Regions from separate parts of the Streptomyces sp. NBC_00252 genome, predicted to be linked through region 3. Evidence: riboswitches for the same ligand, from Rfam matches in the RefSeq annotation. Region 3 holds a riboswitch; each other region holds the start of a gene.
What was found. A riboswitch is a leader RNA that binds a small molecule or an ion and turns the genes downstream of it on or off. The one in region 3 is predicted to bind cobalamin.
Positions count from the first base shown of each region.

Region 1: linked by a shared signal. The riboswitch ahead of metE (5-methyltetrahydropteroyltriglutamate--homocysteine S-methyltransferase) and the one ahead of OHT77_RS34145 (cobalamin biosynthesis protein) in region 3 are both predicted to bind cobalamin.
Region 2: linked by a shared signal. The riboswitch ahead of OHT77_RS16140 (ribonucleoside-diphosphate reductase subunit alpha) and the one ahead of OHT77_RS34145 (cobalamin biosynthesis protein) in region 3 are both predicted to bind cobalamin.

Region 1 is NZ_CP108087.1:2,277,305-2,282,580, forward strand. It holds gene scpA (methylmalonyl-CoA mutase) at 1-723, shown strand, start outside; gene meaB (methylmalonyl Co-A mutase-associated GTPase MeaB) at 720-1,703, shown strand; cobalamin riboswitch at 1,765-1,964, shown strand; gene metE (5-methyltetrahydropteroyltriglutamate--homocysteine S-methyltransferase) at 2,115-4,433, shown strand; gene OHT77_RS09915 (histidine phosphatase family protein) at 4,539-5,123, shown strand.
Region 2 is NZ_CP108087.1:3,758,669-3,763,944, reverse strand. It holds gene OHT77_RS16145 (ribonucleotide-diphosphate reductase subunit beta) at 139-1,152, opposite strand; gene OHT77_RS16140 (ribonucleoside-diphosphate reductase subunit alpha) at 1,152-3,566, opposite strand; cobalamin riboswitch at 3,691-3,814, opposite strand; gene OHT77_RS16135 (GNAT family N-acetyltransferase) at 3,867-4,373, opposite strand; gene mctP (monocarboxylate uptake permease MctP) at 4,520-5,276, opposite strand, start outside.
Region 3 is NZ_CP108087.1:7,687,880-7,693,155, forward strand. It holds gene OHT77_RS34140 (cobyric acid synthase) at 1-1,491, opposite strand, end outside; gene OHT77_RS34145 (cobalamin biosynthesis protein) at 1,488-2,429, opposite strand; cobalamin riboswitch at 2,528-2,670, opposite strand; gene OHT77_RS34150 (hypothetical protein) at 2,806-3,027, opposite strand; gene OHT77_RS34155 (inorganic phosphate transporter) at 3,060-4,328, opposite strand; gene OHT77_RS34160 (lysozyme) at 4,497-5,276, opposite strand, start outside.

The sequences.
Region 1 (5,276 bases), 5.4 Mb from region 3:
AACTCCTCCGTCCGCACCCAACAGATCGAGAAACTACGGCGGTTGCGCGCCGAGCGCGACGAACAGGCCACCCAGGACGCCCTGCACGCCCTCACCCGCGCGGCCGAGGGCACCGGCAACCTCCTGGAGCTGGCGGTGAACGCGGCCCGCGCGAAGGCGACGGTCGGCGAGATCTCCGACGCGCTGGAGAAGGTGTACGGGCGGCACGCGAGCCAGATCCGTACGATCTCCGGTGTGTACCGCACCGAAGCCGGCGAGTCCCCGTCCGTCGAGCGCACCCGCGCCCTCGTGGCCGAGTTCGAGGAGGCCGAGGGCCGCCGCCCCCGCATCCTGGTCGCCAAGATGGGCCAGGACGGCCACGACCGCGGCCAGAAGGTGATCGCCACCGCCTTCGCCGACCTCGGCTTCGACGTCGACGTCGGCCCGCTGTTCCAGACCCCCGGCGAGGTGGCCCGCCAGGCCGTCGAGGCGGACGTCCACATCGTCGGGGTCTCGTCCCTCGCCGCCGGACACCTCACCCTCGTACCGGCGTTGAAGGAATCGCTCGCCGAGGAGGGCCGGGAGGACATCATGATCGTGGTCGGCGGCGTGATCCCCCCGCAGGACGTCCCCACCCTGCTGGAGATGGGCGCGGCGGCCGTGTTCCCGCCCGGGACGGTGATCCCGGACGCGGCCTACGACCTGGTGCGGCGACTGGCCACCGACCTCGGGCACACCCTGTGATCGAGCTCGACACCTATGTGAAGGGCGTCCTCGACGGCAAGCGGGCCCTCGTGGCCCGCGCCATCACCCTCGTCGAGTCGACGAAGCCCCAACACCGGCTCATGGCGCAGGAGTTGCTGACCGAACTCCTCCCGCACAGCGGCCGGGCCCGCCGCATCGGCATCAGCGGTGTGCCCGGCGTCGGCAAGTCGACCTTCATCGACGCGTTCGGCACGCTGCTGACCTCGCTGGGTTTCCGGGTCGCGGTCCTCGCCGTCGACCCGTCGTCGACCCGCACCGGAGGCTCGATCCTCGGCGACAAGACCCGCATGGAACGCCTCGCCGTCGACCCGGCTGCCTTCGTCCGCCCCTCCCCCACCGCCGGCACGCTGGGCGGCGTCGCGAAGGCGACCCGCGAGTCCATCGTGGTCATGGAAGCGGCGGGCTACGACGTCGTCCTCGTCGAGACGGTGGGCGTGGGCCAGTCGGAGACAGCGGTGGCCAACATGGTCGACTCCTTCCTCCTGTTGACCCTGGCCCGCACCGGCGACCAACTGCAGGGCATCAAGAAGGGCGTCCTGGAACTGGCCGACGTCATCGCCGTCAACAAGGCGGACGGCCCGCACGAGCGCGACGCGAAAAGCGCGGCCCGCGAACTGGCAGGCGCCCTGCGGCTGATGCACCCCGCCGACGCGGCCTGGACCCCGCCGGTCCTGAGCTGCAGCGCCCGCGAGGGCAGCGGCCTCGACACGGTCTGGGAACGCCTCGAACAACACCGCTCCCTGCTGGAGTCCACCGGCCGCCTGGCCGCGAAGCGCAGCGAGCAACAGGTGGACTGGACCTGGACGATGGTCCGAGAAGAACTCCTGGGCCGCCTGCACGCCAACCCGTCGGTCCGCGCCCTGGCCCCGGATCTGGAACGCCAGGTACGGGAGGGCGAGTTGACAGCGACCTTGGCGGCTGAGCAGATCCTGCGAGCATTTGGCACGCCGCCAAGCTGAACCTCCGAGCCGCGGACAGGAAATCGACGCACCCAGCCCCCACCCCGTAGGCTGGCCGACGCAGCTGGTTCGCCCCGTCACCCAGACGGACGCGTCGCAAGAGGGAACCCGGTGAAACTCCGGGACTGCCCCGCAGCGGTAAGCGGGAACGACCGCCGTCATACGCACTGGGCCCACACCAGGACCTGGGAAGCGACGGCCAGTAGGTGTCCTCCGGTCACACAGGAGGACGTGCCCGCAAGTCCGAAGACCTGCCACCTGCCCGCACGCGAAGCATTCGCGCGCGGAATCCCGGTGACCTCGTGGGCGGGTCGGCGTACACACGGGCGGTGACCACCCCCCGGTCTACGAACCTTCGCGCTCACGTCCCGCCACCGGGATCCAGGGAGATATCTCGCGAAGGAGATTTCCGTGACAGCGAAGTCCGCAGCCGCGGCAGCACGGTCGACCGTGTACGGCTATCCCCGTCAGGGCCAGGGCCGGGAACTGAAGAAGGCCATCGAGGGCTACTGGAAGGGCCGCGTCGACGCCGACGCCCTCCGGACCACCGCCGCCGAACTGCGCCGCACGAACTGGCAGCACCTGACCGACGCTGGCATCCACGAGGTGCCCACCGGCGACTTCTCGTACTACGACCATGTGCTGGACACCAGCGTCATGGTCGGCGCGATCCCCGCCCGCCACCGCGCCGCCGTCGAACTCGACGCGCTGGACGGGTACTTCGCGATGGCGCGCGGCACGCAGGACGTGGCGCCGCTGGAGATGACGAAGTGGTTCGACACCAACTACCACTATCTGGTGCCCGAGTTGGGCCCGGGTACGGTGTTCACCGCCGACTCCACCAAGCAGGTCTCGGAGTTGAAGGAGGCCCTCACGCTGGGCCTCACCGCCCGTCCGGTGCTCGTCGGCCCGATCACCTACCTCCTGCTCGCCAAGCCCGCCCCGGGTGTCGCGGCCGACTTCGAACCGCTGACCCTCCTGGACCGCCTGCTGCCGGTGTACGCCGAGGTCCTCGCCGACCTGCGCGCGGCGGGCGCGGAGTGGGTGCAGCTGGACGAGCCCGCTCTCGTCCAGGACCGCACCCCCGCCGAACTGAACGCCGCCATGCGCGCCTATCGCGACCTCGGGGGGCTCACCGACCGGCCGCAAATCCTGGTCGCGTCCTACTTCGACCGGCTCGGCGAGGCGCTGCACGTCCTCGCCAAGGCGCCGGTGGAGGGGCTCGCGCTCGACTTCACCGAGGCCGCGGCCGCCAACCTGGACGACCTGGCCGCGGCGGGCGGTCTCCCCGGCAAGCGGCTCGTCGCCGGTGTCGTCAACGGCCGTAACGTCTGGGTCAACGACCTCACCAAGTCCCTCGCCACACTGGGCACGTTGCTCGGTCTCGCCGAGCGGGTCGACGTGGCCGCCTCGTGCTCGCTGCTCCATGTGCCGCTCGACGCCGCGGCCGAGCGGGACATCGAGCCGCAGATCCTGCGCTGGCTGGCGTTCGCACGGCAGAAGACGGCCGAGATCGTCACCCTCGCCAAGGGCCTGGCGCAGGGCACCGACACGATCGCCGCCGAACTCGCCGCCAACCGGGCCGACTTGGCCTCCCGCGCAGGTTCGGCCCTCACCAGCGACCCCGCCGTACGGGCACGGGCCGCCGCCGTCACCGATGCGGACGCGCGCCGCTCCCGGCCGTACGACGAGCGGACGGCGGCCCAGCGGGCGCATCTCGGGCTGCCGCCGCTGCCGACGACCACCATCGGGTCGTTCCCGCAGACAGCCGAACTCCGCACCGCGCGGGCCGACTTGAGGGCCCGGCGGATCGACAGGGCCGGGTACGAGGAGCGGATCAGGGCGGAGATCCAGGAGGTCATCTCGTTCCAGGAGAAGACCGGCCTCGACGTCCTCGTGCACGGCGAGCCCGAACGCAACGACATGGTCCAGTACTTCGCCGAGCAGCTGACGGGCTACCTCGCCACCCAGCACGGCTGGGTCCAGTCGTACGGCACCCGGTACGTCCGTCCGCCGATCCTGGCCGGCGACATCTCTCGCCCGGAGCCGATGACGGTGCGCTGGACGACGTACGCCCAGTCGCTCACCGGTCGTCCGGTCAAGGGGATGCTCACCGGACCGGTCACCATGCTCGCCTGGTCCTTCGTCCGCGACGACCAGCCGCTCGACGACACCGCACGGCAGGTCGCCCTCGCCCTGCGCGACGAGGTCAACGACCTTGAGGCGGCGGGGACTTCGGTCATCCAGGTCGACGAACCCGCGCTGCGTGAGACCCTGCCGTTGCGCGCCGCGGACCGGGAGGCGTATCTCGCCTGGGCCACGGAGGCGTTCCGGCTGACCACCGCCGGGGTCCGGCCGGAGACGCAGGTCCACACGCACATGTGCTACGCGGAGTTCGGCGACATCGTGCAGGCCATCGACGACCTCGACGCGGACGTCATCAGCCTGGAGGCGGCCCGCTCGCACATGCAGGTGGCCCGCGAGCTGGCCGAGCACGGTTATCCGCGCGAGGCGGGACCCGGTGTCTACGACATCCACTCCCCGCGCGTGCCGAGCGCGGACGAGGCAGCGGCCTTGCTGCGCAAGGGACTTGAGGCCATTCCGGCCGAGCGGCTGTGGGTCAACCCGGACTGCGGTCTGAAGACGCGCGGCTGGCCGGAGACCCGGGCGTCCCTCGAGAACCTGGTCGCCGCGGCCCGCACGGTCCGGGCGGAGCTGGCCGGGTCCTGAGCCGATGGTGGCGGGGGCGGCCGGGAGAGCACCCTCCCGGCCGCCTCCGCCGTGAGGTGCGTGGGAGACGATGACCCGCACAGCCCGGAGAACTGGAGCGATCACGTGACCAGCCGCATCACCTTGATCTCGCCTGCGATGAACCGGTCCCTGCGGGAGACCCGGTTCGACGGCGGGTGCTCGCTCGACCCGAGTGGTGCGGCGCGGGCCGCGTCCGTCGCCGGTTCGCTCCGCTCGGTTGACCGGGTGCTGGTCTCGCCCACTGTGCGGTGCCGGGAGACCGCGTCGGCGTTGGGGCTGTCGGCCGTCGTGGAGCCGGAGTTGGCGGGGCTGGACGTGGGGCGGTGGCGGGGACTGACGCTTGACGAGGTGATGGGGCGTGAGCCGGACGCGGTGATGGGGTGGCTGACCGATCCGGATGCGGTGCCGCATGGCGGGGAGTCCGTGCGGGGGCTCTGCGAGCGGGCTGTGCGGTGGCTCGATGTGGCGGGTGGGTTTGAGGGGCGGACGCTTGCGGTGGTCGAGCCGGAGTTTGTGCGGGCTGTTGTGGTTGCCGTTCTCGGTGCGTCTGGTGAGGCGTTCTGGCGGCTTGATGTGGTGCCGTTGAGCGCGACCGACGTCAGTGGGCGGGGTGGGCGGTGGAATGTGCGGGTCGGGCGGGAGCTGGGGGGTGTTGAAGGCTCCGTTTGAGCTGTTGTTGTCCGGCTGACGGTCGGTGGGGGCTGGTCGCGCAGTTCCCCGCGCCCCGGAAAAGCGACCGGGACCGCCCCGCTATACACTGCGTATATACTCGGTGTGTATAGTCATAACATGTCAACTTTGAGGTCGCTGCGTAAGAAGAGG
Region 2 (5,276 bases), 3.9 Mb from region 3:
GGGCGGCGAGACCGCGAACAGACGCGCCCCATGAACTTTGCCGCTCCATAGAAACTCCATGGACGGCCCATGGAAGCTCCATGGGCCGTCCGCGAAGTAAGAGGCAGTCAAAAGGACACGCGTGTCCCCTGAGGAGAGCTAGAAGTCCTCGTCCAGGTCGACCGTGCCCTCCACGGCCACCTGGTACGCCGACGGGCGGCGCTCGAAGAAGTTCGTCAGCTCCTGCACACCCTGCAACTCCATGAAGGAGAAGGGGTTTTCGGAGCCGTACACCGGCGCGAACCCGAGCCGCTGGAGGCGCTGGTCCGCGACGCACTCCAGGTACTGGCGCATCGAGTCGGTGTTCATGCCCGGCAGACCCTCACCGCACAGGTCGCGCCCGAACTGCAGCTCCGCCTCCACGGCCTCCTTCAGCATGTCCGTGACCTGTTGCTGGAGCTGGTCGTCGAACAGCTCCGGCTCCTCCTTGCGGACGGTGTCGACCACCTCGAAGGCGAAGCTCATGTGCATCGTCTCGTCGCGGAACACCCAGTTGGTGCCGGTGGCGAGACCGTGCAGGAGACCCCGGCTGCGGAACCAGTAGACGTACGCGAACGCGCCGTAGAAGAACAGCCCTTCGATGCACGCGGCGAAGCAGATCAGGTTGAGGAGGAAGCGGCGGCGGTCCGCCTGGGTCTGGAGGCTCTCCAGCTTCTCGACCTCGTTGATCCACTTGAAGCAGAACTCGGCCTTCTCGCGGATGGAGGGGATGTTCTCCACCGCGTCGAAGGCGGCCGCCCTGTCCTCCGGGTCGGGGAGGTAGGTGTCGAGCAGCGTCAGATAGAACTGGACGTGCACGGCCTCCTCGAACAGCTGACGGCTCAAGTACAGCCGCGCCTCTGGGGAGTTGATGTGCTTGTACAGCGTCAGCACGAGGTTGTTCGCCACGATCGAGTCACCCGTCGCGAAGAACGCGACCAGCCGTCCGATCATGTGCTGCTCACCCGGCGACAGCTTCGCGAGATCGGCGACGTCCGAGTGGAGGTCGACCTCCTCGACGGTCCAGGTGTTCTTGATCGCGTCCCGGTAGCGCTCGTAGAAGTCCGGGTAGCGCATGGGGCGGAGGGTCAGCTCGAAGCCCGGGTCGAGAAGGTTCTTGGCTTCGCTGGTCATCACTGGCAGGCCTCGCAGGACTCGGGGTTCTCAAGGGAGCAGGCGACCGCTTCTTCGTCAGGGGTCAGCTGCTGGACGGGGATGGGGGTCTGGGCCTGGGCGGCGCGGGCGATGCGGGTCGCCGGGCGGGAGCGCAGGTAGTACGTCGTCTTCAGGCCCTGCTTCCAGGCGTACGCGTACATCGAGGAGAGCTTGCCGATCGTCGGCGTCTCCAGGAACAGGTTCAGGGACTGGGACTGGTCCAGGAACGGGGTGCGGGCGGCGGCCATGTCGATCAGGCCGCGCTGGGGGATCTCCCACGCCGTGCGGTACAGGGCGCGCACGTCCGCCGGGATCCAACTGAACGCCTGCACCGAGCCGTTGGCCTCGCGCAGCGCCTCGCGGGTGCGGGCGTCCCACACGCCGAGCTGCTTCAGCTCGTCGACCAGGTAGGAGTTGACCTGGAGGAACTCGCCGGAGAGCGTCTCGCGCTTGAACAGGTTGGAGACCTGCGGCTCGATGCACTCGTAGACGCCCGCGATCGAGGCGATGGTGGCCGTCGGGGCGATGGCCAGCAGGAGTGAGTTGCGCATGCCCGTCCGGGCGATACGTTCCCGCAGGGCCGCCCAGCGCTCCGGCCAGGTCAGGTCGACGCCGTAGTGGTCGGGGTGCAGGACGCCGCGGGCCGTACGGGTCTTCTCCCAGGCGGGCAACGGGCCGTTGCGCTCGGCGAGTTCGGCGGACGCCTCGTACGCGGCGAGCATGATGCGCTCGGCGATGCGGGTGGAAAGGGCCTGCGCCTGCGGGGAGTCGAAGGGGACGCGCAGCTTGAAGAAGACGTCCTGGAGGCCCATCGCGCCGAGGCCGACCGGACGCCAGCGGGCGTTGGAGCGGCCCGCCTGCTCGGTCGGGTAGAAGTTGATGTCGACCACGCGGTCCAGGAAGGTGACGGCGGTGCGGACCGTCTCGTCCAGCCGCTCCCAGTCGATGTCGCCGTTCGCTTGGTCCACGAACGCGCCGAGGTTCACCGAGCCGAGGTTGCAGACCGCGGTCTCGCCGTCGTCCGTGACCTCCAGGATCTCCGTGCAGAGGTTGGAGGAGTGGACCGTGTGGCCCGGCTCGGCCGTCTGGTTGGCGGTGCGGTTGGCCGCGTCCTTGAAGGTCATCCAGCCGTTGCCGGTCTGCGCGAGGGTGCGCATCATGCGGCCGTAGAGGTCACGGGCCGGGATGGTCTTCTTCGCCAGGCCCCGCGCCTCCGCCTCGCGGTACGCGGCGTCGAACTCGTCGCCCCACAGGTCGACCAGCTCGGGCACGTCGGCGGGGGAGAACAGCGACCACTCGCCGTCCGCGTTCACCCGGCGCATGAACTCGTCCGGGATCCAGTGCGCGAGGTTCAGGTTGTGCGTACGGCGGGCGTCCTCACCGGTGTTGTCCCGCAGCTCCAGGAACTCCTCGATGTCGGAGTGCCAGGTCTCCAGGTACACCGCGGCGGCACCCTTGCGCCGGCCGCCCTGGTTCACCGCGGCGACCGAGGCGTCCAGCGTCTTCAGGAACGGGACGATGCCGTTCGAGTGGCCGTTGGTGCCGCGGATCAGCGAACCCCGGCTGCGGATACGGGAGTACGACAGCCCGATGCCGCCGGCGTGCTTCGAGAGGCGGGCCACCTGGTGGTAGCGGTCGTAGATGGAGTCCAGCTCGTCCAGCGGGGAGTCGAGGAGGTAGCAGGACGACATCTGGGGGTGCCGCGTACCGGAGTTGAAGAGCGTGGGGGAGGACGGGAGGTAGTCCAGGCGGCTCATCAGGCGGTAGAGCGCGGCGACCTCGTCCAGGGCGCGGACGCTGTCGTCCTCGGCGAGGCCGGCCGCGACCCGGAGCATGAAGTGCTGGGGGGTCTCGATGACCTTGCGGGTGATCGGGTGCCGCAGCAGGTAGCGGCTGTACAGGGTGCGCAGGCCGAAGTAGCCGAAGCGGTCGTCGGCCCCGGTGTCGATCAGCGCGTCCAGGCGGGCCGCGTGCAGCGTCGCGAACTCGGCGGTGCGGTCCGCGATGAGGCCCTCGCGGTGGCCCACGGCGACGGACTCGGTGAAGCTCGTGACGCCCTGGGAGGTGGCCTCGGCGGCGATGCTGATCGTCAGCAGCCGGGCGGCGAGCCGGGAGTAGACGGGGTCCTCGGAGATGAGGCCGGCGGCCGCCTCCGTGGCCAGCTCGCGCAGTTCCGCCACGTCCGCCTGGGCGGACCGGCCGCGCAGGGTGGCGGCGGCGACCCGGCCCGGGTCGGCGTCGGGGAGGTCGGCGGTCAGCTCGGTCAGGGTCCGCAGGATCGCGGTACCGGGACCGTCGGCTCCGGGAACGGCCGTTCCGGGAACGTCGGTTCCGGGGACGATCGTGGCGGTTGCCCGGTTCGCTGATGCCGGCTCTGCTGGCGCGATGGTCACGGTGGGGCTCTCCCTCGCTCGGCACGGGGCCTCGCTGAGGGCAGGCGGCAGCACACGAGCGCACGGGGCGTCGCGTCCACCGGCCCACTCCACGAGGCCCGGACGTCATGCGCGCGGCCGGGTGGCCGCACGCGCGCCGTCGGCAGGTCCTCGGACTGGCCATGTGCGGATATGCGCACAAGTACACCGTTGCGGGACAGTTCCGGATTCGCACCGGATTCCCCTGCGGCGACAGCGAGCATGAGCATACATCTTGTGCTCGCCTGTCACATCACCACCAGATGTTGTGTCGCGGTGGTTTCAGAGTGTCAGCTCATAGGTGAGCAGAGTGAGATCGTCCAGGTGCGGCACGGGATTCCAGTCGCGGTCGGGGGTGCGGGTGAAGCCCAGGCGTTCGTAGATGCGGTGGGCCGCGTGCATGGAGGGCTGGGTGGAGAGGACCACGGCCGTGCAGCCCTCCGTGGCCCGGGCGCGGTCGATGCAGGCGCGGACCAGGGCCTCGCCCGCGCCTCTGCCCCGGGCGGTGCGGGCGATGGCGAGGGCGCGGATCTCTGTCTCGCCGGGGCGGGCTATGTCGGCGACGGGGCCGGGGCCGGGGACGAAGGTGACGCCGCCGAGGAGGTGGTCGCCGTCCACCGCGACGAGGACCTCCGCGGTGGCTGCGCGGGTTGCCACGTCCTTCAGTACGTCGAGGTAGGGGTCGCTGTCGCCGTAGTCGAGGAGACCGTCCTGCAGGTAGGCCTGCGCCGTGATGGTGCCGAGGTCTTCGTATTCGGTGGGGACCGCTCGGCGGATGAGGATGTCCATGGGGGTCAGTGTGTACGAACAGCGGGCCGCCGAGTGACTTGCTTTTCGGTGGCCCGCTGCGGGTTCGTCGTGGCTGGGCGCGCCCGCGCGGCGGAGCCGCACATGGACACAGTCCCGCGCCCCTGGGTGGGGATGGTCAGCCTGCGTTAATGGGTTGCTCCCGCTGTTGCCGGAGGGAGTTCTACCTCTACGCCCGGGTCGCCCGCGTCGGCCGTGTAGTCGCCGGGGTTGGTCTCGTCCACGCCCTCCGGCACCTTGAAGGCCTTCAGGGCGAAGGTGAGGACCACCGTGACCACGACGTTCATGACGAACGCCGTGAGGCCGATGTAGCCGATCTCGCCGATGCCGGGGATCTCCTTGGACGAGCCGCCGAAGTGGTCCTGGGTGGGGGAGGCCACGCCGTAGGCCGCGAGGGTGCCGTAGATCATGCCGACGGCCCAGCCGGCGAGGAGGGCCCAGCGGTGGAACCAGCGGGTGAAGAGGCCGCCGACCAGGGCCGGGAAGGTCTGGAGGATCCAGATGCCGCCCAGGAGCTGGAAGTTGATGGCGACCGTCTTGTCCATCGTCAGGACGAAGGCCAGGGCACCGACCTTCACCAGGAGCGAGACGATCTTGGAGACCTTCGTCTCCTGGGCCGGGGTCGCGTCCGGCTTGATGAAGTCCTTGTAGATGTTGCGGGTGAAGAGGTTCGCCGCCGCGATGGACATGATGGCGGCCGGCACGAGCGCGCCGATGCCGATCGCCGCGAACGCCACGCCCGCGAACCAGTCCGGGAACATGTTCTCGAACAGCTGCGGGATCGCCAACTGGCCGTTGGTGACCTTGACTCCGGCCGCGATCGCCATGAAGCCGAGCAGCGCGAGCAGGCCCAGCATCAGTGAATACAGCGGCAGGATCGTGGTG
Region 3 (5,276 bases):
AATGAAAGGCAGTCCTTGCGGCGCGCCGGACTCGATGAGTCGCCAGAGCGCGTCCGTGTCCGCGTGCTGTTCGATGAGGTCGCCGAGCCGGTCGAGCTGCTCCTCGCGCAGCGCGGCGAACGACGTGTCGGGCGCCGGCACGAACCGGCGGCCCGCGGCGGCGGCCACCTCGCGCAGGAACGCCCGCCGGAACCCGTCCGACTCCAGCGAGCCGTGCCAGTGGGTGCCCCAGGTCTGACCGACCCGGCACCCGTCCAAGAAGGCTTCTCCGCCGGTCAGTCGGGCGACCCCGTGATGGATCTCGTACCCCTCGACCGGCTCGCCGAGGGCTTCGCCGACGGGCCGGGTGAGGGTCTTCTCGCGCGCGAACCGCACGCGCACCGGCAGGAGTCCGAGGCCGTCGACCGAGCCCTGCCGGCTCTCGATCTCGTCGTCGATGTGCTCGCCGAGGATCTGGAAGCCGCCGCAGATGCCGAGGATCGGCCGCTGCTCGGCGGCCCGCCGGACCAGGGCGTCCCCAAGTCCCCGCTCCCGCAGCCACTCCAGCGCCTTCACCGTGCCCCGGGTGCCGGGGATGACGACGAGGTCCGCGTCGGCCAGCTCCTCCGGCCGGTCCACGAACCGCACCACGACGCCCGGTTCGGCGGCCAGCGCGTCCACATCGGTGAAGTTGGACATGAGGGGGATCGCGCAGACGGCGACCCGCAGCACGTCCTCGCCGACCGGCGGCGCGGTGGTCGACTCGCGCACGGTGCCGCGCAGCGAGATCCGCAGCCCGTCCTCCTCGTCGATCCCGAGCCCGTGCCGGAACGGCAGCACGCCGTACGTCCGCCGACCGGTGAGGCCGAGCAGCATCTCCAACCCCGGTTCCAGCAGCGACACATCACCCCGGAACTTGTTGACGAGGAACCCGGCGACGAACGCCTGGTCCTCGGGGCTCAGCAGCGCGACGGTCCCGAAGAAGGAGGCGAAGACGCCCCCGCGGTCGATGTCGCCGACGACGAGAACGGGCAGCTTCGCATTGCGCGCGATGCCCATGTTCACGATGTCGGTCCGCCGCAGATTGATCTCCGCGGGCGAACCGGCCCCCTCACAGATCACCGCGTCATACGTGCCCCGCAACTCGGCGAGACAGTCCAACACCGTGCCGAGCAGCGCCTCTTGACGCCCGCCGTGATAGCCGCGCGCACTCATCTCGCCAACCGGCCTGCCCATCAGGACCACTTGGCTGCTGCGGTCGCTGCCGGGCTTGAGGAGCACGGGGTTCATCAGCGCGGTCGGCTCGATCCGGCACGCCTGCGCCTGCATGGCCTGGGCCCGCCCGATCTCGGCACCCTCGCGCGTCACGAACGAGTTCAGGGACATGTTCTGCGCCTTGAACGGCGCGACCTTCACGCCCTGCCGCACCAGCCACCGGCAGATCCCGGCGGTGACGACACTCTTGCCGGCGTCCGAGGTGGTCCCGGCGACCAGCAGCCCGCCGCCGCTCATGAGGCACGTCCCTTCAGCAGCAGCCGCCCGGCGACGCTGACCCCGAGCGCGAGCAGACCGACGCGGCGGGACAGCCGTACGGCACGCGCGATGTCCGGTACGGCGACGGGGCGTCCGTCGCCGTTGAGCACGGGCCGGTGCTCGACCCGGCCGCCGTAGGAGAGGGTGCCGCCGAGCCGAACGCCGAGGGCGCCCGCGAAAGAGGCCTCCACCGGACCGGCGTTGGGGCTCGGGTGCTTGGGGGCGTCGGTGCGCCAGGCGCGGACGGCGCCGCGCGGGTCGCCGCCCGCGACGGTCGCGAGCGCTGCGGTGAGACGGGCGCCCGGCCAGCCGGCCACGTCGTCGAGGCGGGCCGAGGCCCAGCCGTAGCGGCGGTACCGGGCCGACTTGTGGCCGACCATCGCGTCCAGGGTGTTCACGGCGCGGAAGCCGAGCAGGCCCGGGACGCCGGCGATGCCGCCCCAGACCAAGGCGCCCACGACCGCGTCGGAGGTGTTCTCGGCGACCGACTCGACGACGGCCCGGGCGATCCCGTCCGCGTCGAGGGCCTGCGGGTCCCGCCCGCAGAGGTGGGGGAGGCGGGCCCGGGCGGCCTCGATGTCCCCGGCCTCCAGCGCGCGCCCGACGACCCCGGCCTCGCGCGCGAGGGAGGTCCCGCCGACGACGGCCCAGGTGGCGGCGGCGGTGAGCGCGACGGAAGCCGTACGGGAAGGTCGTAGGGCCGAAGTGGCCGCGGTGGCGAGGGCGATGGTGCCGCCTACGCACACGGCGGTGTGCAGGGCGCCCCAGCCTCGGTGGTCGCGCCACAGCAGGTGTTCCACGGCGCCGGCGGCACGGCCGAACGCGGCGACCGGATGCCCGCGGCGGGGATCGCCGAGCAGGTGGTCGCCGAGGAGGCCGGCGGCGGCGCCGTACGCGAAGACGCGATCGGCACGCATCGGCTCAGCCGATCGCCGGATCGGACACTGCGCTGGTGGTGGACCTCGAACGGCAGCCGAGCATGGCGATATGTCCTCACTCAGGGTGTCCACGCCCTGGTTCGACGAGACCGGCGGCGAGAGTTCCTGGCTCCCGGGGGTGTCTACCCCGGTGACAGTGGCGGGACCGCGCCGGATTCACACCGGCTTCCTCTTCTGCCGCCGTACATGGCTCCGGCAGTCCACCATGCTGTTGGAAGGGCCGTCAACTTGCTGTTGACCTGCGGGGACGGAGTGTGCTGAGGCCCACACACGAGGGGTCGGAGGGGTCACGCGCGTGTGGGGTGCGCGACGGCGATCCGTCCCGCACCCCACACCCGCGTCAACTGGCGGCCGGTCAGGCCACGATCAGATAGATCCCGTACGCCACCGCCGCCGCGCAGGCCGCGAAGCAGGCGTACGCGCCGGTCAGGGCGAGCGGCGCCGAGTCGCCCTGGGCGGTGGCCCGTTCGCGGCGCGAGAGGGCGGTGATGCCGAGGGTGAAGACGGCCACGAGGGCCACGGTGGTCACGAGGCTGACGCCGAAGACGGAGCCGAGGGCTGCCCAGTCGATGCTCATGCTGATTCGTTCCTTCTGCCTGGGGCGCGGGCTCAGACGGCGGCGGCCGGCGGGGCCGCCGGAGACGCCGGGGTCGTCGGGTCGGACGTGACGACGACGGGCGGCGAGGGGATCGTCGCCGTGAGGCCTTCGGAGAGGGCGACCGACGGGGGCGGCGGGGCGACGGCGGCGATCGCGGTGGTGACCACGCCGGCCGGCTCGTCGATCTCGTTGACGTTCGAGGCGTCGACGACCTGACGGCGGGACAGCACCCAGATGCCGGCGCTGGAGGCGACCAGGAAGACGGCCACCAGCGCGGTGCCCCAGTCGCCGAGGTCGGTCACGGACTCGGCGAGCGCGCCGACCAGCGCGGCGGCCGGCAGCGTGAGGCCCCAGGCGACGAACATCCGGGTCGCGGTCGACCAGCGGACGACCCCGCCCTTGCGGCCGAGGCCCGCGCCCATCACCGAACCGGAGACGGCGTGCGTGGTGGAGAGGGAGAAGCCGATGTGCGAGGAGGCCAGGATGACCGCCGCGGCGCTGGTCTGGGCGGCGAAGCCCTGCTGCGGCTGGAGGTCGGTGAGGCCCTTGCCCATCGTGCGGATGATGCGCCAGCCGCCGATGTACGTGCCCATCGCGATGGCGAGGCCCGCGGAGAGGATGACCCAGGTGGGCGGGTCGGAGTCGGGGGCGATCGAGCCGCCGGCGATCAGGGCCAGCGTGATGATGCCCATCGTCTTCTGCGCGTCGTTCGTGCCGTGGGCCAGCGAGACCAGTCCGGCGGAGGCGATCTGGCCGACACGGAAGCCCTTGTCGGCGGCCTTGCCGCCCGCGTTCTTGCCCAGCGCGTAGGAGAAGCGGGTGGCGAGCAGCGCGGCGACACCGGCGACGACCGGGGCCGCGAGTGCCGGCAGCAGCACCTTGGTGACCAGGACGTCACCGTGGACCGCGCCGGTCCCGGCGGAGGCGATGGTCGCGCCGATCAGACCGCCCATCAGGGCGTGCGAGGAACTGGACGGCAGCCCGACGAGCCAGGTCACCAGGTTCCAGAGGATCGCGCCGACCAGGGCGGCGAAGATGACCTCGGGCCGGATTCCGCTTTCGTCGACGAGTCCCTTGGAGATCGTGTTGGCGACCTCCACGGAGAGGAAGGCGCCCACGAGGTTGAGGGTGGCCGACATGGCCACCGCGACCTTGGGCTTGAGCGCACCGGTCGAGATGGTGGTGGCCATCGCGTTGGCGGTGTCGTGAAAACCGTTCGTAAAATCGAACGCGAGTGCGGTGATTACCACAATCGCGAGGATCAGCGAGAAGTTTTCCATTTACCCAGGCAATCGTTCGAGGTCATCGGCGCGTTGACCGTAGGCAACCTGAATGAACGGAAGATGAACTGAGGGGGTATCCGTGGTGACCGAATGCCTAGTGAATTGCCTGGTGGATTGCCTGGGCCGGCGCAGGGGGCGGCCTGGTTGCCGCCCGGTGGTTGCCGCCTAGTAGCCGCGGGCGAACTTCCGCAGTTGGGTCATCGATCCGTTGAAGAGATTCTGGTCACCCGGGAGGCTGCCGCTGTTGGCGTACTGCCAGAAGGTCCAGTACGACCATCCGGCGGGCAGGGCTCCGGCGGTCGCCGAACCGTGGCGGGCGATCCAGAGGGGGTGCGTCGAGGCGAAGGCGCCGCTGTTGCCCGTGCAGGTCTTCCACCACTGGGTGGTCGTGTAGATCACCGGGCGGCGGCCGGTCCGCCGGTTCACCTCGGCGCTGAACGCCTTGATCCAGTTGACCATGCCGGTCTTGCTCAGGCTGTAGCACGGGTGCTTCTTGTCGTACGGGTTCGTCTCGATGTCCAGCGCCGGCGGCAGCGTCCAGCCGTCCGCCTTCCAGCCGCCGCCGTGCGCCACGAAGTACCCGGCCTGGCTCGTGCCGGACGACTTGTTCGGCAGGGCGAAGTGGTAGGCGCCGCGGATGATGCCGGCCTTGCGGGCGCCGTCGTACTGCTGGCTGAAGTACGGGTTGCGGTACGTGGTGGACTCCGTCGCCTTGACGTAGACGAAGGACGCGCCTTTCGCCTTCGCGTTCGACCAGTTGACGCTCTTCTGGTGGGAGGAGACGTCGTGGCCCTTGGGGGAGCTCGCGGCGGTGGCCGGGGTGGTGGCGAGGGCGGTGGCGAGGGCCGCGGCGGTGAGGGTGGTGGAGAGGAGGCGGGGGGTGAGGGTGCTGGTGAGGCGCCGGGTGTGGGTGGGGTTCGGAGTGCAGGTGGGGCTCGGTGCGTG